DNA from 2 places in the Halomonas sp. BC2 genome. Region 1 is predicted to be linked to the other one. Evidence: predicted binding sites of a transcription regulator. Region 1 holds the regulator's gene; the other holds the start of a gene.
What was found. The regulator sigma-54, encoded in region 1, starts transcription at its own class of promoters, with help from an activator protein. The targets are predictions, from matches to a motif close to TGGCACNNNNNTTGCTNT.

Region 1 (17,767 bases):
GCCTGGCGCGAGTACGCCCTGTTACCCGAGTCGCTGACGCGGGTGCTGCAAACCCTGGCTCCCAGGGGGCAGGTGCAGGGGCTGCGGCTGGGGCAGCGGAAAGGACGTTGGGGCGTCGATGCCGCCTTGACCAACGTGGCGGTCGACCCGTGGCAGCAAGCGCCGGGCGGTGGCCCGCTGGATGCCTGGGTGCAGGCGCGTGACCTGCGCGGCCGGGTGACTTTCAGCAGTGCGGGTAGCAGCGAACTCTATTTTCCCCAGCTGTTCGACGCGCCCATGCAGCTGGGGCACGCCGAAGGTGTGGTGGAGTGGGTTTACGATGGGCCACGGACCATGATCAGCGGGCGTGAGCTGCACGTCGATTGGGATGGTGCGCGTATCGCGGGCGGCTTCGGCCTGATTACGGGGCAGCAGCGTGGTCAGTTTGGGCTCGACCTCGCCTTTGAGAATGTCGATGCCGTCGAGCGCCCGTTAGGCCAATGGCTGCCGCTTGGCGCCTTCGAGCCGGCGCTGCGGGAATGGTTGCAAAAAGACATCGGTGGCCGAGTGCCGCAGGGGGCGCTCAAAATGAGTCTGCCGTTTGGAGAGCCCGGTAGCGCGCCGCCATTCTCTGCCACGCTGGCACTGCTGGTGCGCGAGGGCTACTTGCCGATAGCTGACGGTTGGCCGCTGCTGGAAGAGATCGATGGCCGCTTGATATGGCAGGGGGGAGAGCTGAAGGCGCAGGTGGCGAGTGCCCAGAGTCAAGGGGTCCAGCTGTCTGATGGAGCCGTCCAGCTGGGTGAAGACAACATGCTGCGGCTGTCGGGGCAATTGCACAGCGATGGTGCCTCGCTGTTGCGCTTTCTCAAGGCCATGCCAGAAGCGGGCGAGTTGCCGCTCGACGAGCTCAGCGCTGAAGGCGTGGTCGACGGCAGCCTGGCGGCGGTGGTGCCTTTGGAGCATCCAGAAGGGCTGTCGCTGGATATCAACGTGGTGCCTTCTCTGGAGGTCGTGCGCTACCCACCGATGCCTGTGTCACTGCGCCAGGTCGAAGGCGAGGTGAGCTGGCAGCAGTCGGGCGAGCAGCGGGCGCTGCTGGGCAATCTGCAGGGGCGTTGGCAAGGCGGGGGAATCCGCGCCGACTTTGATGAAGATCAGCAGCGGGTGCGGCTCAGTGGTGAGGTGGATAGCGCGGCGCTCTGGGCGCTGGCGGGCATGCCGGACACGGCACAAGAGGTGCTGCGCGGGCGCACGGCCTGGGAAGGCGTGGTGAACTGGGAAGACACCCCGACCTTGAGTGTGCAAAGCCAGCTGGTTGGGCTGAGCAGTCAGCTGCCCGAGCCGTTCGATAAACGCGCCGAGCAGCCCTGGCCGTTACGGGTGCGCGCTGATTTTTCCAGTGCCAGAGGAGAGGTGCGGATGGCTGATCTGCTGGCCATGCGTCTGGCGCTCAGAGAGCCAGAAGGTGTGATGGGCGAGGTCGCGCTGGGCAGCGTGGCACCGTTGGTGGAATGGCCCCAGCAGCCAGGCTGGAAAATCGATGCATCGCTAAACACCATTGACCCCTTGGCCTGGCAGCAGGCCTTGTCGCCGCTGTTCGACAAGGGGGCGGGGGGGCGCCGACGTCCGGGGCGTTGCCGACCCTCGAAGCCGTGCTGAGAACCTCCTGCTTGCGTTATCGCGACGAGTGTCTGGGCGCCATGACGGCTTACGGTAGCGCCGAGACGGATCGGGCACAGCTGCAAATCAACGGTGAGCTGCTCTCCGGTCGTGTGCACTATCAGCCACGGGAGTCGCGCCCACTGGACGTGGTAGTGAGCTATCTGGCCGCTGACCGTTTGCTTGATTTGCCCAGCGAAGAGGCCGCGAGCAAGGCGTCATCGAGAGAGGTGCCCACGCCGGGTTCCTGGGTCGACGAGATCACTACCGAATACGCCGCCCCAGCCGCTATCCCCGATTGGCTGGCATCCGTACCCAATGGACGGCTGCGACTGGCCGAGCTCAATGTGGGTGACGGGCTTTATGGCCCCCTGACCGCTTATTGGCAGACCAGCGCTCAGGGGCTTTCCATTGCGCCGGTGGGCCTGACCCTGGGGCAGCTCTCAGCGCGTGGGGAGCTGCATTGGGAGGGTAATCCGGTGAGCAGTCGCACCCGAGCTGACCTGACGATTCAGGGCGGCGATCTGGGCACCGCCCTGGAGCGCCTGAGCCAACCCGTGGCCATGCGCAGCCGTACCACCAACGTTGCCGCTGAGCTTGCCTGGCCGGGGGCACCTTGGCAGTTTACGCTGGCCCGCGCAGGTGGAGAACTGAGCACGGATATTCGTGACGGGCGCTTCGTGATGCTCGACTCGGCACCTGCTCGGCTGGTGGGGCTGCTCAACTTCGATAACATTCTGCGCAGGCTGCGGTTGGATTTTTCGGATGTCACCGGGCAGGGAACGGCGTTCGATCGGGTGCATGGCACGGCGGACGTGGCCCAGGGGCAGCTATTGCTGCGTGGCCCCCTACAAATTGATGCCCCTGCCACGACCTTTACGCTGGCAGGAAATGTTAACCTCTTGCAGCGCGAACTCGATCAGCGTCTTGGCGTCACACTGCCGGTGAGCCAAGGTCTGCCTATCGCGGCACTCGCGGTGGGTGCCCCTATCGTCGGCGGGGCGCTCTTCATTGCCGACCGACTTTTTGGTGATGCACTGGCGCAGGCCACCACCATTCATTATCGCGTGCGAGGTCCTTGGACCTCGCCGCAGGTTACTTTAGAAGGCCCTCAATGACCGCACACACAAGCGATATAGAGTCTGCAATTTCCATTTTGCTAACGCCGGGTGGTCTCGATCTGGAAGCCCTGGATACGGGCCTTGGCTACGCCATGGGGGCAGGCATCGATTATGCTGACCTTTACTTTCAGCGCACCTGGCAGGAGGGGTGGGTGCTGGAAGACGGTGAGGTCAAGGAAGCGAGTTACAACATCGATGGCGGGGTCGGTGTGCGGGCGCTGGCCGGCGAAAAAACCGGCTTTGCCTACTCCAACCAGATTACTGCCGATGCTCTGATGGATACCGGACGCACCGCGTCGGGCATCGTGCGCAGTGGCAAGCAGTTGCCTGGCCAGCGTGTCGTGCCGGTAAGCGCAGCGGCGCGCTATGCAGGTATCGACCCGCTGGCAGGGCTGAGCGCCGAGGAGAAGGTGGCCATGCTGAAGCAGGCCGACCGCGTCGCGCGCGCTGCCGACCCCAGCATCAGCCAGGTCAGTGCCTCGCTGTCCGGCACCTACGAAGTCGTGCTGGTGCGCGCTAGCGACGGTACCCTGGCGGCGGACGTGCGACCGCTGGTACGTTTCAATGTCAGCGTGATCGCGGCCAAGAATGGCCGTCGGGAGCGGGGTAGCGCCGGTGGCGGTGGGCGCTACTCCATGGCTCGCCTGCGCGATGAGGGGGTGGCCGAGCGCTATGCCCAAGAGGCCGTGCGTCAGGCGCTTGTCAACCTGGAAGCGGTGGATGCACCTGCTGGACAGATGCCCGTGGTGCTTGGCGCTGGATGGCCTGGCATCCTCTTGCACGAGGCGGTCGGGCACGGCCTGGAGGGTGACTTCAATCGCAAGGGCAGCTCGGCCTTCGCCGGGCGAATGGGCCAGCGCGTGGCGGCCAAGGGCGTCACTGTGGTAGACGATGCCACGGTCATGGATAGCCGCGGGGCGCTCAGCGTCGATGACGAGGGCACGCCGGGCCAGTACACCCCTCTGATCGAGGATGGCATTCTCACCGGCTACATGCAGGACAAGCTGAACGCGCGATTGATGAACATGGCGCCAACCGGGAACGCGCGGCGTGAGTCCTTTGCCCACCTGCCGATGCCACGTATGACCAACACGGTGATGCTGGCCGGGCAAGATGCGCCGGAAGACATCATCAAGAGCGTCAAGCGCGGCCTTTACGCGGTCAGCTTCGGTGGCGGGCAGGTAGATATCACGTCGGGCAAGTTCGTGTTTTCAGCCAGCGAAGCCTACCTGATCGAAGATGGCCGTATCACCTCGCCAGTCAAGGGCGCCACGCTGATCGGCAATGGCCCTGAGGCGATGGGACGAGTGTCCATGATTGGCCATGACCTGGCCATGGATACCGGGATTGGGGTATGCGGCAAGGAGGGCCAGGGCGTGCCGGTAGGCGTTGGGCAGCCCACCCTCAAGCTGGACGAGCTGACCGTCGGTGGCACGCAATCCGGCTAGTCAGACAGCGCAGCTCGTCATCGTTGGTGTGGGGGTCAGAGCGCCAGCGTATCGCGCAAGTGCTTGAACAGCTTGCGCGCGCTGGTCGGCGGTTTACCTTGCTCACGCTCCTTGCGGGCGTTACGCACCAGCTGACGCAGGGTCTGGCGGTCGGCATCGGGGTAGTCGGCAAGGAACAGGTCGACGGCGTCGTCACCCTCGTCGACCAGCCGATCACGCCATTTTTCCAGTCGATGAAAGGCATGGTCGCGCTGCTCTTTCTCTTGCTCGATGGCATCGAATACCCCCTGGATGGCGGCTAGATCCTCCTTGCGGATCAACTTGCCCACGTACTGCATGTGGCGGCGGCGGCCTTCATGGGAGCGGATGCGCGAGGTTTCCTCGATGGCCCGCAACATGTCGTCAGACAGCGGAAAGCGCGCTCGTTCGGCGGGTTTCATGGCAATCAAGGTTTCGCCAAGCGCCTGAAGAGCATGCATTTCACGCTTGAGCTGGGATTTACTGGGACGCTCTTCCTGCTCGTCAATATCGAGGGGCTCGGGGCGTTGCTTAGGCATACAGACACTCACTGATTTGGATTCGTCGGCAGCATTATATCAGGCTGCGACCATAACATTGATTCGCCAATGCAATTGAGGCGAAAAGGAGACCACATGGCACAGGCATTTGATGCAGCAGCGCAACAGGCGCTACTGGCGCAGCGGGCGGAAGAAGCCCTTGGCCTGGCGAAAACGCTGGGCGCCGATGCCGCTGAAGTAGGCGCCAGTGTCGACCAGGGGGTGGGCGTCAGCGTACGGCTCGGCGAGGTCGAGACCGTCGAGCTTTCCCGTGACCAGGGAATCGCCATTACGGTCTACGTTGGCCAGCGCAAGGGGAGCGCCTCCTCCACGGATGCCAGCAGCGCCTCGCTGCGCGCCACGGTGGAAAAGGCCTTGGCAATTGCGCGCTATACCGGCGAAGACCCTGCTGCCGGGTTGGCAGACGCTGCGCTGATGGCGACCCGGTTGCCGGATCTCAAGGTGCACCACCCGTGGGCGCTCTCGACCGAGCAAGCCATCGAGCTGGCGCTGCGCTGTGAACAGGCCGGGCGCAGCGTGGACGGTATTCACCAGTCCGAAGGTGCCTCGTTGTCCAGTGGCGAGGGCGTGCGGGTCTACGCCAATAGCCATGGCTTTCTAGGTACCCAAAAGGGCAGCAGCCATTCGCTGTCCTGCATGCTGATCGCCCAGGATGACAAGGGTATGCAGCGCGACTATGACTACACGTCGGCACGCAATCCCGTACATCTGCGTGACCCGGAGGACGTCGGGCGCGAAGCGGCCGCACGCACCCTGCGGCGGCTGGGTGCGCGCAAGCCGCCCACCGGTACGTTTCCCGTGCTGTTCGACCCAACCCTGGCCGCAGGCCTGGTAGGCCACCTGATGGGCGCGTTGGCGGGCGGGGCGTTATATCGTGAAGCATCGTTCTTGTGTGATCGCCTGGGCAGCCCGCTTTTCCCGGAGTGGATGGGGCTGGAGGAGCGCCCCATGGAAGTCGGCGCCACGGCCAGCTCGCCCTTCGACGCCGAGGGTGTGCAGACCCGAGATAACCGTTTCATCGAGCAGGGCAGGATCGCCAGCTACATGCTGTCTGCCTACAGCGCGCGTCGCCTGGGTATGCAGTCGACGGGGAACGCTGGCGGAGCGCGTAACCTGCGTCTGTTGGCCCCGCTGACACCGCGTCACGAGCTGTTGCAGCAGATGGGGCGGGGTATTTGGGTCACCGAGCTGATGGGGCAGGGGGTCAATGCTGTGACGGGTGACTACTCTCGCGGTGCGGCCGGTTTCTGGGTGGAGAATGGCGAGGTACAGTACCCCATCGAAGAGTTCACCATTGCCAGCAATCTCAACACCATGTTCGCTGGCCTGATGGGGATTGGCGATGATACCGATACGCGTGGCAGCATTCATACCGGCAGCTGGCTGGTGGACGCCATGACGGTGGCGGGCAGCTGACGAGGGTTACTGATCCTCGTCGAAGCGGGCGTCGAACAGGGCCTGGATGGCATCGAGGGCCTGGTCGGCGTCTTCACCTTCTGCGGTAATGGTGAGTGACGTACCGCAGGGGGCCGCCAGCATCAGCAGCGACATGATGTTGGCCGCATCGGCCTTTTGCTGCTGTTTGTACACGTGAATGCGGGCTGAAAACTGCTGGCCGCACTTGACCAGTTTGGTGGCGGCGCGGGCATGAAGGCCGCGTTGGTTGGTCAGCGTTAAGGTTCTTTCAGGCACTCTGGTTCCTTTTTGCCGAGTGATATCAGGGCGACGTCGTGTCGCTGGGAGGGGTGGAAGAAACGGCATCGACGGTAGCGGGTAATTCGCTCAGCGTGTACTGCAAGCCCAATTCCCGGTGTCTGAGCTGAATAGCGCCAGTGTGCTTGACCAGCGATTGCGCTAATTGCTCGACCATGTAGACAGAGCGATGCTGTCCGCCGGTACAGCCAATGGCCACGGTCATATAGCTGCGTTGACTGCTTTGGTAAGCAGGTAGCCATTTCTCCAGCCAGGCATGAATATCGTCACGCATGTCATCGACGATGGGGTAGCCGCTCAAGAAGGCCTTGATGTTGGCGTCGCGTCCGGTGAACTGCCGCAAGCTGGGGTCCCAATAGGGGTTGGGCAGGCAGCGCACGTCGAACACGATATCGGCATCCATGGGTACGCCCCGTTTGTAGCCGAAAGATTCGAACGTCAGGGTCAACTGGTCACGCCGCTGATGAGCAACCTGATCGGTGATGCGGCGGCGTAGGTCGTGTACCGAAAGACGCGACGTGTCGATCAGCAGGTCAGCCAGGTCCCGAATCTCGAGCAGGGTTTCTTCTTCCTTGTTGATGGCCTCTTCCAGGGTCATGTCGCTATCCCGCGTCAGCGGGTGGCGCCGACGGGTAGCCGAGTAGCGCTCCAGCAGAATGCGAGCGTCCGTGGTCAGGTAGATGACCTGAAAACGGATCTGACGCTGGCGTAGTTCTTCCAGCAGAGCAGGCAACTGTTCCAGTGCAGTAGGCAAGTTGCGCGCATCGATGCTGACGGCCAAATGAGTACGCCCCCCCTGTTGACGCAGTTCATCGACCAGCGAGCCCAGCAGCATGGCAGGCAGGTTGTCGATGGCGTAATAGCCAAGATCTTCCAGCGCCTGTAGGGCGATGGACTTACCGGACCCTGAACGGCCGCTAATGATCACCAGCTGCATAGCGCATCTCTCTTGGCTTGAGAAGGAATAGGGGGTTACCGACGGCCTTGCTGCCCAGCAAAGGCTGCGCTAGGCAGCCTGCTCGCGAATCTTGTCGGTCAACAGCGTCAGCAGTTCACGCTGGCTGCTGACATTGCGCAATTGCTGGCGTGTGGCTGCGTCGTTCATGATGGTGGCGACCTGACCCAATAGCGCCAAATGCGTATCATCGGCTTCTTCGGGTACCAGCAGCACGAACACCAGATCGACGGGGTCACCATCGATGGCATCGAAGTCGACGGGCTCGGCTAGCTTGAGAAAGCCAGCAATGGGCGTGCTGCAGTGAGGACTGCGTGCATGGGGGATGGCTACGCCATTGCCGATACCAGTGCTGCCCAGCCGTTCACGGCCAATCAGGCGACTGAAGACTTCCTGACTGTCCAGGCTGGGCGTGTTCTGAGCGATAAAGGTGCTGAAAAACTCCAGCACCCTTTTTTTGCTGCCCCCGGGCACGTCGTACAGCACGCGCTCCGGGGGGAGTATGGTTTCCAACGTCATCGGTTTAACGCACGCCAGCGCCTTGGGCGCGGGCTTGTGCTTTTTCCTTGTGTTTTACCAGCTGACGGTCGATTTTGTCCGCCAGGGCGTCAATGGCCGCGTACATGTCATTATCCTGCGCTTCCGCATGCAGGTCTGCTCCTGCGGCATGCAGCGTGCAAGCCGCTTGCTGGCGCTCCTTTTCGACAGATAAGGTGACCTGGACGGTCGTGATGTTGTCGTAGTGACGCTCAACGCGTTCCAGCTTTTCGTTTACGTAGTCACGCAAGGCGTCAGTCAGTTCAACGTGATGACCAGTGATGTTTACTTGCATTGACGTGCTCCTTATCCATCGGACTGTACTTCGATTGTAACCCTTTTTGGGCCATTGCAAAGCCCTCGTCGAGAGTTTGTTGGGCGAGAGCGTTTAACTAGCGTAAACGACGGCGCTCACTCGACGAAGGTATACCCATCGACTCACGGTACTTGGCCACGGTGCGGCGGGCCACGGTGATGCCGCCCGCTTCCAGCAGGGTGACCAGACGGCTGTCGGAGAGTGGCTTGCCCGGAGGCTCGTCCTGAATCAGTTTCTTGATGCGTGCTCGAATGGCCGTGCTGGAATGGCTGTCGCCACCTTCCTGGCCGCTGACTTGGCTGGAGAAGAAGTACTTGAGCTCGAACACCCCGCGCGGGGTATGAATGTATTTCTGGGTAGTGACCCGCGAGATGGTCGATTCATGCATCTCCACCGCTTCGGCGATATCGGCCAGAATCAGTGGTTTCATGGCTTCTTCGCCATGCTCCAGAAAGCCGATCTGCCGAGCAATGATCTCGCGCCCCACGCGCAGCAGGGTGTCGTTGCGGCTCGAAAGGCTTTTGATCAGCCAGCGAGCCTCCTGGAGATGCTCTTTCAGAAACTGGTTGTCCTGGCTCTTGTCGGCGCGTTTGATCAGGCTGGCGTAGTCGGGCTGAATACGCAGTCGGGGCAGCGCTTCCGGGTTGAGTTCCAGGTGCCAGCCCTCGTGATCGTGGCGTACCACCAGATCTGGCGTGACATAGCTGTCGTCGGTGATGCCATAGGCGCTTCCAGGCCTGGGGTCAAGGCTGCGAATTAAACGGATGACATCGTCCAACTGCTCGTCGTCGAGGCTCAGGCGTCGCTTCAGCAAGCGCATGTCGTCCTTGCCAAGGGCTTCGAGAAACTGGCGTACCAGGCGTTTGGCAGGCATCAGCAGCGGGGTGTCTTCGGGCAGCGAGGCCAGCTGCAGCATCAGGCACTCCCGCAGGTCACGGGCAAATACTCCGGTGGGTTCGAACTGCTGAAGGCGCAGCAGGGTGTTTTCGACCTCGCGCTGGCTCAGGCCGTCGTGGCCTTGTGCCTTGAGCCCCTCGCGAATGTCGTTGAGAGGCTGGGTCAGGTAGCCGTTGGCATCCAGCGCATCGATGAGGCTTTCGGCGATGGCATGTTCACGGGAGGAGAAGTCGGTCATGGCCAATTGCCAAAGCAGGTGACCGTGCAGGCTCTGCCCCGCCGCCTGACGCTCGAAGTCCGGGCCTTCGCTGCTGCCGCCCATGCTCCCCATGTCCTGATACGTGTCGGACCAGTCGCTGTCTACGGAAAGCTCGCTGGGGATGCTGTCTGCCCACTCGGCTTCCTGAGGCTCGCTGACGGCCTGTTCGCCAAACTCATCTTCCTGCTCGAGCATGGGGTTGGCATCCAGCGCCTGCTGAATTTCTTGACGAAGGTCCAGCGTCGATAGCTGAAGCAGCGCAATGGCCTGCTGCAGCTGAGGTGTCATGGTCAGCTGTGTGCCGATGCGCAGTTGAAGAGAAGCTTTCATGACCATCTGAGAACCACTCGTTAATCAGAAAGCTCCACCCTAGAGCGAGTCTCCGTTTGGTGCAAGTGCAATAAGCATGCCACTAAATAAAATGTCTTCGTGGGCCATTGTTTAAAGCCGGAAGTCGGCGCCCAGATAGACGTCGCGTACCTTCTGGTTATTGAGGATTTCCTGGGGGTTTCCACTGGCGATGATGTGTCCGTCGCCAACAATGTAGGCAATATCGCAGATATCCAGAGTTTCACGCACGTTGTGGTCGGTGATGAGGACGCCAATATGACGCTTCTTGAGGGCGCGTATGATCGATTTGATATCGCCCACGGAAATGGGGTCGACGCCGGCAAATGGTTCATCCAGCAGAATGAAGGCAGGTTCGGTGGCCAGCGAGCGAGCGATTTCCACCCGCCGCCGCTCGCCGCCCGAGAGGCTCATGCCCAGGTTGTCGCGAATGTGGGTGATGTGAAAATCTTCCAGCAGAGATTCGAGCTTGGCTTCTCGGCTGCTGCGGTCCAGCTCACGACGCGTTTCCAGAATGGCCATGATATTGTCGGCCACCGACAGTTTGCGAAAGATCGATGCTTCCTGAGGCAGGTAGCCGATGCCTGCCAGGGCACGCTCATGCATCGGCGCCCGGGTCAGGTCGAGATCGTCGATGCCCACTTTGCCAGCATCGGCCTTCACCAGGCCGACGATCATGTAGAACGAGGTGGTCTTGCCTGCGCCGTTGGGGCCTAGCAGGCCAACGACACTGCCTTGGGCAATTTCCAGGTTGATATCCTTGACCACGCGGCGGCGCTTGTAACTCTTGGCCAGATGCTGTGCATGGAGCGTCTTGACCGCTGCAGTGTCGGGGCTGATGGCTGTCACGAGGGGCTCTCTCTATTGCTCGGGCTGTAAGGTCATGCGGATGCGTTGCGGTGCGCTGCCGCTGACATCGGAGCGTGCTTGGACCACCCCGCGGTCAATGAAGTATTCGAGCCGTCCACCCTGGAAGCGATCCCCTTGCTGGGTCAGTTCGGCCTGGTCGATCAGCTCTACACGCCGCTCGGACACATGGTAGACGATGCGCCGCGCCCAGCCTTCCATGGGCGTCGTCTGGTCTTCCAGCTGGTTGCGCAGGTAGGCACGCTCGCCCGTGGCGACGGCCCGGGAGAGCTCGCCCGCCTCGTTGCGATGAATTTCGACACGCTCTCCGCGCAGCTGCATTTCACCTTGGCGAATGTCGACGTTGCCGGTATAGACCGCCGTGCCCGCACGTTGGTCCAGGTCCAGGCGGTCGGCTTCCACTTCAACGGGGGCCTGTTGTTGAGCGGCGGCAGGCAGTACGCCTACCACCATGGGAACGGCAAGGGCGAACAGTGCCGTACGAAGCAGGGCGTTCATGGCGACTCCTGAGAAGATTGGGGGGCGGGCGGATGCACGCCGCGCACGTTATCGATCAAACTGACACGGCTGTCGTCCAGCCAGACATCCATGCGTGAGGCTTCGATGCGTTGAGGTGGCTGCTGCAGCACCACAGGGGTGTCGCTCCAGGCATGACGCTCCAGTCCATCATAGTGCAGCAGGTCGGTATCCAGCTGCCAGCCTTCGTCCGGCGCCAGCAGGCGCGCGGATCCGGCCAGGGTCAGCGCCTGGGAGTCCATGTTCAAGGTGCCGGTGTCGGCAATGGCCAGCCATTCACGCTGCTCGCTGTCGAACAGGGTGGCGCGTGGTGACGTGACGTGGGTCATGGCCGCCTGCGGGGTATGTACCAGACGCGGTGCCACCAAGGATTGCTGAAGCGTGCCGTCTTCACCGAACAGGGTGATTTCGGCATTTTCCAGCACGTGTCCGGGCTCTTGGGCCTGGGCCTCAGGATCTACCTCGCGCTGCTGGGGCGCGCGGGGGTCCAGCCAAACCAGCAGTCCCCCCAGGGTGATGACCAGCCCCGTCAGCCAGACGCGCTTTTTCACCCTGATGCCCATTCAGGTGGAGCCGTGTAGGTAAGTGTCGAGCACGGCGTCCCAGTGCCCCTGGCTGGTCAGCAGCGTGTCGCAAATTTCGCGAACGGCGCCATGTCCGCCCAGACGGTCGGTAATCCAGTCGGCGTGGGTATGCATGTAGTCCGGTGCGTTGGGGACGGTGATGCCGATGCCCGAGCGTTTGATCGGCGCCAGGTCCGGGAGGTCATCGCCGCAGAAGGCGACCTGCTCCAGGGTGATACCGAGCCGCTGGCAGAGCCCACGCAGGGTGGCGAGCTTGTCTTCACAGCCTTGATGAACATGGCTGATGCCCAGCGCTGCGGCGCGCTGGCTCACCATGGGCGAGTCACGGCCGGTAATCAGCGCGACATGGATGCCGACGCGCTTGAGCAGCTTCAAGCCGTGGCCATCCTGGGTATGAAAGGCCTTGATTTCGACGCCGTCGGCCTGGAAGTAAAGGCGACCATCGGTCAGCACGCCGTCCACGTCCAGGGCCAGCAGTTTTACACGGCGTATACGATCTAAAAGTGCGTCAGGTAGGGCCATAGAGCCTCCGTATCATCCATCATTGGATCATGGGTTAGATAACGCCGCTTGCCAGCAGGTCATGCATGTGCAGCGCGCCAATCGGGCGCTGCTGTTCATCGACCACGGCCAGCGCCGTGATACGACTATCTTCCATTATACGCACGGCTTCGGCCGCCAGGACGTCGGGGCCGATGCGTTTGCCGGGCCGCGTCATGACGTCGTCTACCTTGACGTCGCGCAGGTCGTGAAACTGGTCCAGCGTGCGGCGCAGGTCGCCGTCGGTATAGACCCCGGCAAGCCGACCCTCATTGTCGATGACACAGGTAAAGCCGAGCCCCTGGCGCGTAATTTCCAGCAGGGCATCGCGCAGCGGGCTGCCCAGCGCCACCCGAGGCAGCCGCGCGCCGTCGTGCATCAGGTCGCGTACCCTTAGCAGCAGGCGTTTGCCCAGGCTGCCGCCGGGGTGTGACAGGGCGAAGTCTTCGGCTGTGAAGCCACGTGCTTCCAGCAGTGCGACGGCCAGCGCGTCACCCAGCGCAAGCGCTGCCGTCGTCGAGCTGGTGGGGGCCAGATCCAGAGGGCAGGCTTCTCGCTCTACGCCGCTGTCCAGGTGGGCCTCGGCATGGCGTGCCAGGGTGGAGTCCGGGCGCCCCGTCATGCTGATCAAGGGGGTTCCCAGGCGCTTGAGCAGCGGCAGCAGGGCGGTGACTTCGGCGGTTTCACCCGAGTTCGACAGGGCCAGCACCACATCGCCCCGGGTAATCATGCCGAGGTCGCCGTGGCTGGCTTCGCCGGGGTGAACGAAGAACGCGGGCGTGCCGGTACTGGCCAGGGTGGCTGCCAGCTTGCCGGCGATATGGCCGGATTTGCCCATGCCGGTCACCACCACACGACCCTTGCAAGCCAGGATCAGCTGGCAGGCGCGGTCGAAGCTCTCGTCCAGCTTGGCTTGCAAACCACCAATGGCCGCTTGCTCTATCTGCAGTGTCCGCAGCGCGCTTTCACGCAGTAAGCTGGGTGGGGTGGGAGATTGGGGCATGGTCGGTCTCGTTCTCGTCATCACGGTTGATAGCCTTCAAGAATAACACCTTGCGGCGGCTTTTAGCCAAACTGCGGGCAGGCGCTGGGCAGCAGGCCAGGTGCGCGTGGCTGTTCCTGTGGGTAGCGTTAGGATACGATGTTCGATAATATTTCGAAAACACTGTTTTTTAAACCGCCGGGGTGGGTCTGAAAGGCCTGCACTGGCGAGCGAGCGAGGGGTGTGATGCCCATGACGGATATGCCCTTTATCCAGGTGGAAGATGTGTACTTTTCCCGCGGCGACCACGATATCTTTCGTGGCGTGAGCATGAGCATTCCGCGTGGCAAAGTCACTGCCATCATGGGGCCCAGCGGAACCGGCAAGACCACCCTGTTGAAATTGATCGGTGGGCAGCTGGTGCCTGATCGGGGGCGCGTGCTGATCGATGGGCAGGATGTGCATCGGCTGTCTCGCAAGGCGCTGTTTGCGCTGCGCAAACGAATGGGCATGCTGTTTCAGAGTGGCGCGCTGTTTTCCGATCTGGATGTCTTCGAGAACGTGGCTTTTCCACTACGCGTGCATACCGACCTGCCCGATACCATGATTCGAGATCTGGTGTTGATGAAGCTGCAGGCCGTGGGCCTGCGCGGCGCGCGTCATCTGTCGCCCGCCGAGCTTTCAGGGGGCATGGCCCGCCGGGTGGCGCTGGCACGGGCCGTGGCGCTGGACCCGGAGCTGATTCTCTATGATGAGCCCTTTGTGGGCCAGGACCCTATTTCCATGGGCGTACTGGTGCAGCTTATCAAGCGCTTGAACCAGGCCATGTCGCTGACCTCTGTAGTGGTTTCCCATGACATCAAGGAGACCTTGAGCATTGCCGACTATCTCTACCTGATCGCCGATGGCCAGGTGGTGGCGCATGGCACGCCGGCGTCACTGGATGTCAACGAGGACCCCAGAGTCAGTCAGTTCATGCATGGTGAGCCGGACGGCCCTGTGCCGTTTCACTATCCTGGCAACACCCTTTACCGAGACATTCTCGGTCACGATCCAGCAAGCGGGGCAGGGTAAATGCAGTCAAGACTCTTACAGTGGGTAGCGCCCATCACGCGATTGGGGCGCAAGGGATGCGAGATGGTGGAAGCGCTGGGGCGCGCGGCCGTTTTTCTGGCGCAGTCGGCGGTGGGCGTGCCCTCCCGTGAAGGGTGGGCTCTGTGGCTTCGTCAAATGCATTTTGTCGGCGTGCTTTCTCTGGCCATCGTGCTGGTGTCCGGGCTGTTCATCGGCATGGTGCTGGCGCTTCAGGGCTACACCATTCTGGTGGACTTTGGTGCCGAGCAGGCATTGGGGCAGATGGTGGCGCTGTCGTTGCTGCGGGAGCTGGCGCCGGTGGTGGCAGCGCTGCTTTTTGCAGGGCGGGCTGGTTCGGCGTTGACCGCCGAAATTGGTTTGATGAAGGCCACCGAACAGTTGACCAGCATGGAAATGATTGGCGTCGACCCGCTGCGTCGCGTAGTGGCCCCGAGGCTTTGGGCCGGGTTCGTGGCGCTGCCGATTCTCACCGTGGGATTCAGTGTGGTGGGTATCTGGGGCGGCTATCTGGTGGGCGTCGAGTGGCTGGGCGTTTTCGAAGGTTCCTACTGGAGCAACATGCAGTCCAGCGTCTCGTTCATCAACGATGTCGGTAACGGCATGATCAAGAGCCTGGTGTTTGCCCTGGTGGTGACCTGGATCGCCGTGTTCCAGGGCTATGATCTGATTCCCACGTCCGAAGGCATTTCTCGGGCGACCACCCGCACGGTGGTGTACTCATCGTTGGCGGTGCTGGGGCTGGATTTCGTTTTAACCGCCGTCATGTTCGGCGGCCTTCAATAGTTGGGGTGGTGTCATGAAGCGCAGTAAAACCATGGAGTTTGGCGTTGGTCTGTTCATGTTGGCGGGGATCATCGGCCTGGTCTTTCTGGGGCTGAGAGTCAGCGGTTTGACGCTTTCGGGCGCGTCTGACACGTTCCGCCTGGAAGCCAACTTCTCCAATATCGGCGGCCTCAAGCCGCGTGCCCGCGTCACCATGGCGGGCGTGACCGTTGGACGTGTCGAGGCCATCGAGCTGGACCGGGAGTGGTACGACGCCCGCGTAGTGCTAAGCCTGAACAGTGACCTGGAAGGCCAGCTTTCCCAGGATACCACGGCGGCCATTCTGACGGCGGGGCTGCTGGGCGAGCAGTACATTGGTTTGAGTGTGGGCGGCGCCCCGGAGGTGCTACAGGATGGTGACACGATTCGCGATACGCAATCCGCGCTGGTGTTGGAAGAACTTATTCAGCAGTTCGTGTCCAATATGGTCAGCAACTAAGCGTCAATGGTGATGGTGCCAGATTACAGAGGTGTAATGATGCAGAAAATGACAGTGATTTTTCCCGGTGGGTTGCCCTTGCCATGCTGTTGATGGCCTTGCCTGCCTTGGCCAAGGCGCAATCTCAATCGCCCGAACAGATGATTCGCAACAACATCGACGAGTTCATGGCGCAAATCGACGGGCGTGAAGACTATTACGCCAATAACCTCGATGAGCTGAAGGCACTGGTCAACGATAGCCTGGATGATATTGCCGATTTCCGTTACATCGGCGCCAGCGTCATGGGCAGTTACTTCCGCAACGCTACGCCAGAGCAGCGCAGCCGCTTTGCGGATGTCTTCCGCCAGACGCTGATCGATACCTACACCCGAGGTCTGGTGACTTTCGACTACGATGAGCTGCGTGTGTTGAGTCAGCAGCGTGCCCAGCGTCATGAAGATCAAGCCAGCGTCGATATGGAAGTGGTGGCCAACAACGGCCAGGTCTACCCGGTTACCTATAGCCTGCGGCTGGCCAATGGTGAGTGGCGTGTGGTCAACGTGATCGTCAATGGCATCAACCTGGGCCTCACGTTCCGCAATCAGTTCGATCAGGCCATGCGTGAAAACAATCGCGATTACGATGCGGTCATTCGTGGCTGGTCGCCGGACATCGGCGTCGAAGAGCTGGAGAAAGGGGGCGATGCGTGAGCACGCTGCTCGACCGCCCGAATGTCTCGCTGGCCGAGCAACCGGATGGGTTGGTGGTGTCCGGTGACTTGAGCATGAACGCCGCCGCCGATGTGGCGGCGGCAGGAGTGAGCTGGCTGCGAACCACCCGAGCCACGTCGGTTCAGTTCGACTTCAGCGGTGTCGATGGTGCCAGTAGCGCTGCCTTGAGCGTGATGTTCGAGTGGCTGCGAGCCAGCCAAGCCAGGCAGTTGCCGGTGAGCGCGATCGTGCTATCGCCGCCGCTCCAGCGTCTGGCGACGCTGGCAGAGCTGGAGCCCTTGATAGCTCAGCACAGCCCCGTGCAGTAATCCTTCTCCATAAAGCAGCCTGCGGGCTGCTTTCTTCTATCCGTCATGCTGCCAACATCGCCAAGTGTGATGCTTTTCTTTATCATGTGGCTTTTCCGCACATTCTTTTCGACCCCAAAGGAGTTTCCTGGCTTATGCAACCCAACGAGGTCAAAGCACTGCTTGAATCCCGCATCGATGGGTGTGAGTTTCACATCCAGGGTGAAGGCTGCAATTTTCAGGTGATTGCGGTTGGCGAAGCCTTTGAAGGTCTCTCACCAGTGAAGCGTCAGCAGCTGGTCTATGCCGCACTGAGTGATGAAATCGCGTCCGGTGCCCTCCACGCTATCAGCATCAAAACGTTTACCCCGACGCAGTGGCAAACTGCATCGCAAAGTGCTGAGTAACGGCCTGCCCATGGATAAGCTGATTATTACCGGCAACGGTTGCGTTGACGGAGAAGTGTGGGCCAGTGGTGCCAAGAACGCAGCGCTGCCCATTCTGTGTGCCAGCCTGTTGGCCGATGGCCCCGTGGTGATCGGCAATTTGCCGCATTTGCAGGATATCACCACGACGCTGGAGCTGTTGGGCCGGATGGGCGTCGAGCCCGTCATGGGCGAGAAGCTGAGCATTCAGTTGGACGGCTCTCAAGTGACCCAGTGCCATGCGCCTTACGAGCTTGTCAAGAAAATGCGCGCCTCGATTCTGGTGCTGGGCCCGTTGCTGGCGCACTTCGGCAAAGCCGATGTTTCGCTGCCTGGTGGGTGTGCCATTGGCTCGCGGCCGGTGGATCTGCACCTGCGTGGCCTCGAGGCCATGGGTGCCGAAATCCACGTGGAAGCGGGCTATATTCGTGCGCGCGTAGAGGGTCGCCTCAAGGGGGCCACGATCTTCTTCGATACGGTGACCGTGACGGGCACCGAGAACCTGCTGATGGCCGCGACCCTGGCCGATGGCCGTACCGTTCTTGAAAATGCTGCCCGTGAGCCCGAGGTCGTGGACCTTGCCGAGTGTCTGATCAAGATGGGCGCGAAGATCAAGGGGCATGGCACCGATACCATCATCATCGATGGGGTGCCTTCCCTGCACGGCTGTGAACACGATGTGAT
Region 2 (4,534 bases), on a different contig from region 1:
TCCTTGGCGATGGCGGCAAATTCATCACGCAATGTCTCGATATCCCCACTCACGCCTTCATTGAAGCGAAACTTGGCACGCAGAAAGAAGTTTTGCAGCTCTTCATCATCGTATTGGGCCAGTTCACTGATATAGCAGTCATGCTCGCTCAAAAACGAGGTCACCGCCGAAATGATGCCGGAGGTAGCCGGGCAAGAAACGCGGATGATGTAACTGTCACAAGAATCCTTCATTTTTTTTCCTATATAAATTTAAAATTTTAAATATAAATAAAAAATAAGAAATTTATCGATTTAAAGCCAAATATATCTCTATGTAATAGATTGACTTCATATTTGGCTTTTGTCGATATGGATTTTCCTTTTTATTGATCGTTTCATCTAGCCTTTGGCAATGCGCTTTTGTTTGTCAGGGTCATCAAAAGGCAAGCTATGGCTGCTGGCAGTGGCTTGCAGGCTGCCACGTATTTCCAACGGCACACCGTGCTCGGCATAAGGAACATCAAGGCGCGCCAGTGCCATGGAGCGGCCACTAAGCCTTGAAAACATGCCTTCGGTAACAATGCCGACCTGCTTGTTATCTGCCCAGAGGGTGTCCCCAGCGCTTGCCGCCTCCTCGCTGTCAATCAATACACCAAAGATCTTGAAGCGCTCCTTGCCCTTGAGGCGGAAGTGTTCGCCTGCCCCCCGGAACTCGGTCTTGTCCTTGGATACGGTGAAGTCCAGCCCCAGCTCCCATAGCGTGTCGCCGGCGGGCTGGTCGGGGAAGGGGTATGTCTCGGAGTTATCAACGGGATAGAACAGCAGGTTACTTTCCACGCGTAGCCAATCGAGTGTCTCGAAACCGCATGGCACGATGCCCATGGGGGCACCCTTGTCGAGGATTTCGTCCCACACAGAGGGAGCATCCTTGGCCTTGCAAAAAATCTCATAGCCGCGCTCACCGGTATAGCCGGTGCGTGAAATCATCACATCAAAGCCAAACAGGCGGGTCTGCAAATGGTGGAAGTAACGCAGGTCGCGAATACTCTCAACATGCTTTTCAAGAAAGTCGACGGCCAATGGCCCTTGCAGTGACAAGTCGTGAAGATCATCGTCAAACATCAGGCTGACGTTACGACCCAAGGCACCTAGAGTGAGCATTTCCTGGCCCAGACCGGTGCCATGCACCACCAAGTACGCATTCGGCGCCAGGCAGTAGACAATGCAATCATCCACGAACTTGCCAGCCTCGTTGAGCATGGTGGCATAGACAGATTTTCCCGGGTAAAGCTTTGACATATCCCGCGTGGTGGCATGGTCTAGCAGCACTTTGGCATGCGGGCCAACGCAATGGATCTTTTTCAGACCAGAGACATCCATCAAGCCTGCTTGGGTGCGAATGGCGGCGTGGTGATCGGCGGTATCCGCTCCCGCGTAACGAAACGCAGTCCCCATGCCGTTCCAGTCTTCCAGTGTCGCACCGAGTGCATGGTGGCGTTCGGCAAGGGCAGAAGTACGCCATAACGTTGTCATATCAATTCTCCTTCCAGTCGGTTAGGGCAGGTTTTCCAAAAGAAACCAGAAGTGGCTGTCGCCCTTTATGGATTCTTTAAAAGAAATTATATTTCCTTGCAGTGAAGCAATAAGCTTGCCATGACGTGTCAGTGCATACAGAAAATGCATGAGACACAGGTTTATTTCATATAAAAAACAGTTACTTATTTTTTGAATTTTTAGGTCGATATATTCGCCATATTTTCCTCCAGGTTTTTATATGCGTGTCATTTGTTCTTTATGGGTGCGCTTTTTGGCAAATTTGCACCGTTATGGCGCGGTCAAGGCACAGAAACCAATAGGAGAAAAGATGGGAAATGCTTTCTTGAAATCCTGAATTAAATATTTATTTCATTTAAATCAGTGTTTTGTAGGTATTTGAGGAGGTTTTTTAACGGTCGACGAGACATTCTGGCATGCTATGTGCCTTTCTTTTTGGGAAATATAGTTTCTTGAAAAGAATTTTTAAGAGGGTTGAGTATGTCTCCAGAAGCTGCTGTTGAGTTGATCAAAGAGCATGACATCCGTTATCTGCTGGCCCAGTTCGTGGATATACACGGTGCGGCCAAAACCAAGTCAGTGCCGGCTAACTGCCTGATGGATGTCGTTGAGAAAGGCGCGGGGTTCGCTGGCTTTGCGGTGTCGGGCCTTGGCATGCAGCCCCATGGGCCGGATTTTATGGCCAAAGGTGATTTGAACTCGTTGTCGTTGGTGCCGTGGCAGAAACACTACGCTCGCATGGCGTGCTGCGGTTACGTCAATGATGCCCCGCACGCGCTGGACAGCCGCGTTGTCATGATGCGTCAGTTAGAGCGGCTAAACGAGCTGGGCTGGACGTTGAACACCGGCCTGGAGCCTGAGTTTTCCTTGTTCAAGCGGGGAGCGTCCGGTGAGCTGTTGCCGGTTGATGAGAGCGATACGCTGGCCAAGCCCTGCTACGACTATAAAGGCTTGTCGCGCTCACGCGAGTTTCTGGAAAGGTTGGTCGAAGCGCTTCAGGCGGTGGACTTTGATATCTACCAAATTGATCACGAAGATGCCAACGGCCAGTTCGAGATCAATTACACCTTCAGTGACGCCCTGACCTCTGCTGACCGCTTTACCTTTGTGCGCATGGCTGCCGGTGAAATCGCCAACGAGCTTGGCATGGTGTGTTCCTTTATGCCCAAGCCGCATGCTGATCGGCCTGGCAACGGCATGCATATCCATCTTTCCATTGCTGATAAAGACGGCAATAACGTCTTTGGCGATGACAGCGACCCCCAGCATCTTGGCCTGTCGACGACGGCTTACCATTTTCTGGGCGGGTTACTTCATCACGCCCCGGCGCTATGTGCCTTTGCTGCCCCAACGGTGAATTCCTACAAACGCCTGGTGGCCGGCGGTTCGGCGAGCGGGGCGACCTGGGCACCGGTATTCATTGCCTATGGTGATAACAACCGTTCGGCCATGGTGCGCGTGCCTTATGGCCGTCTTGAATTCCGTCTCCCCGATGCTGGCTGCAACCCTTATCTGGTTCACGCCGCCCTGATTGCGGCGGGAATGGATGGCATCGAGCGCAAGCTGGACCCCGGCAAGGCGCAAAACATCAACCTTTACGAGCTCACGCCAGAGCAGTGCCAAGCGCAAGGCATCGAGATTCTGCCGCAGTCGCTTAAAGAGGCGATTGATGCCCTGGAAGCGGATACCCATCTGCGCGATGGCATGGGCGCCGAGATCGTTGGCGAGTTTATCAAGGTCAAGCGTGAGGAGTGGAAAGAGTACAGCCGCCAGGTATGTGAATGGGAAGTTCAGCGCTATGTAGAGTTTTTCTAACGTCATTTTATTTTTTCATAAGTTCCTTTGCGTGCTTAGGCGCCCATGACGCCTCAGCGTGAATCTATCGAGGTAATGCTATGTGTGGAATTGTCGGGCTTTATCTGAAAAACCCGCAGCTGGAAAGCCGCTTGGGTGAGCTGTTTGAGCCGATGCTTATTGCCATGACAGACCGTGGGCCGGACAGTGCCGGTTTTGCGGTGTATGGCGACGAATATGATGATGGCGTCAAGCTGACCCTGCAATGTGATAATGCCGATTACGATTGGCAGGCGTTCGCCGACAGGCTGCAAACCGCCTTCGGCAGCCTGGCGTCATGGTTTCAGAATGCCAACGTGGGGGTGTTCAAGATAGCCGAAGAAGAAAGCCGCGTGCTGGGTTGGCTGGCGGATCATGCGGCTGACCTTCGCGTGATGAGTGCCGGAAAAAGCATCGAGATTCTCAAAGGTGTCGGCTTGCCCGGTGAAGTGGCAACCCGTTACAAACTGAGCAACATGCGCGGCAGCCACGCGATCGGGCATACCCGCATGGCTACCGAAAGTGCCGTCACGCTGCAGGGCAGCCATCCTTTTTCAACCGGGCTGGATCTGTGTCTGGTGCATAACGGCTCCCTGTCCAACCACAATCGCCTGCGCGACAAGCTCAAGCGTCAGGGCATTGTTTTCCAGACCGATAACGACTCTGAAGTTGCCGCTGGCTATTTGACCTGGCGGATGGCCAAGGGTGAATCCCTTAATCAGGCCCTGACCGGAGCGCTCAAAGACCTGGACGGTTTCTTCACGTTCACGATCGGCACACGGGATGGATTTGCGGTCGTGCGCGACCCGATTTCCTGTAAACCCGCCGTTATTGCTGAAACCGATGACTACGTGGCAATGGCATCCGAGTACCGCGCCCTGGCTGACCTTCCGGGTATCAAGGAGGCAACTGTCTGGGAGCCGGAGCCGGCAAAAATCTATGTATGGGAACGTGACGGTATAAAGGTGGAGGCTGCCTAAATGATGAAACATTACGACCTTGCGAGTTCCAGTCTGCGAGAACTCAACCAGGCACTGCATGATCCGCAAATGACCGCCAGCGAGCGTGAGTGGCGTGTCAGTAATTCCAACGGGGCGCACAATATTGCCTGCGGGCTCAATGAACAGATCAGCGTCGAAATTGATGGGCATGCCGGCTATTACTGC

Region 2: a site for sigma-54 is predicted at 1,618-1,635, ahead of B7L71_RS02680 (aminomethyltransferase family protein). Genes of this name have one in related genera too.

What each region holds. Positions count from the first base shown of each region.
Region 1 covers NZ_LFGT01000009.1:175,381-193,147, forward strand. The annotation lists gene B7L71_RS07215 (YhdP family phospholipid transporter) at 1-1,641, shown strand, start outside; gene B7L71_RS17995 (YhdP family protein) at 1,653-2,759, shown strand; gene tldD (metalloprotease TldD) at 2,756-4,210, shown strand; gene yjgA (ribosome biogenesis factor YjgA) at 4,246-4,767, opposite strand; gene pmbA (metalloprotease PmbA) at 4,864-6,204, shown strand; gene B7L71_RS07235 (HPr family phosphocarrier protein) at 6,211-6,480, opposite strand; gene rapZ (RNase adapter RapZ) at 6,506-7,438, opposite strand; gene ptsN (PTS IIA-like nitrogen regulatory protein PtsN) at 7,508-7,975, opposite strand; gene hpf (ribosome hibernation-promoting factor, HPF/YfiA family) at 7,980-8,288, opposite strand; gene B7L71_RS07255 (RNA polymerase factor sigma-54) at 8,386-9,801, opposite strand; gene lptB (LPS export ABC transporter ATP-binding protein) at 9,907-10,653, opposite strand; gene lptA (lipopolysaccharide transport periplasmic protein LptA) at 10,675-11,178, opposite strand; gene lptC (LPS export ABC transporter periplasmic protein LptC) at 11,175-11,759, opposite strand; gene B7L71_RS07275 (KdsC family phosphatase) at 11,760-12,302, opposite strand; gene B7L71_RS07280 (KpsF/GutQ family sugar-phosphate isomerase) at 12,337-13,323, opposite strand; gene B7L71_RS07285 (ABC transporter ATP-binding protein) at 13,555-14,376, shown strand; gene mlaE (lipid asymmetry maintenance ABC transporter permease subunit MlaE) at 14,377-15,180, shown strand; gene mlaD (outer membrane lipid asymmetry maintenance protein MlaD) at 15,194-15,658, shown strand; gene B7L71_RS07300 (MlaC/ttg2D family ABC transporter substrate-binding protein) at 15,742-16,350, shown strand; gene B7L71_RS07305 (STAS domain-containing protein) at 16,347-16,679, shown strand; gene B7L71_RS07310 (BolA family protein) at 16,814-17,065, shown strand; gene murA (UDP-N-acetylglucosamine 1-carboxyvinyltransferase) at 17,076-17,767, shown strand, end outside.
Region 2 covers NZ_LFGT01000004.1:9,833-14,366, forward strand. The annotation lists gene purU (formyltetrahydrofolate deformylase) at 1-233, opposite strand, end outside; gene B7L71_RS02680 (aminomethyltransferase family protein) at 381-1,514, opposite strand; gene glnT (type III glutamate--ammonia ligase) at 2,016-3,350, shown strand; gene B7L71_RS02690 (class II glutamine amidotransferase) at 3,431-4,348, shown strand; gene B7L71_RS02695 (GltB/FmdC/FwdC-like GXGXG domain-containing protein) at 4,349-4,534, shown strand, end outside.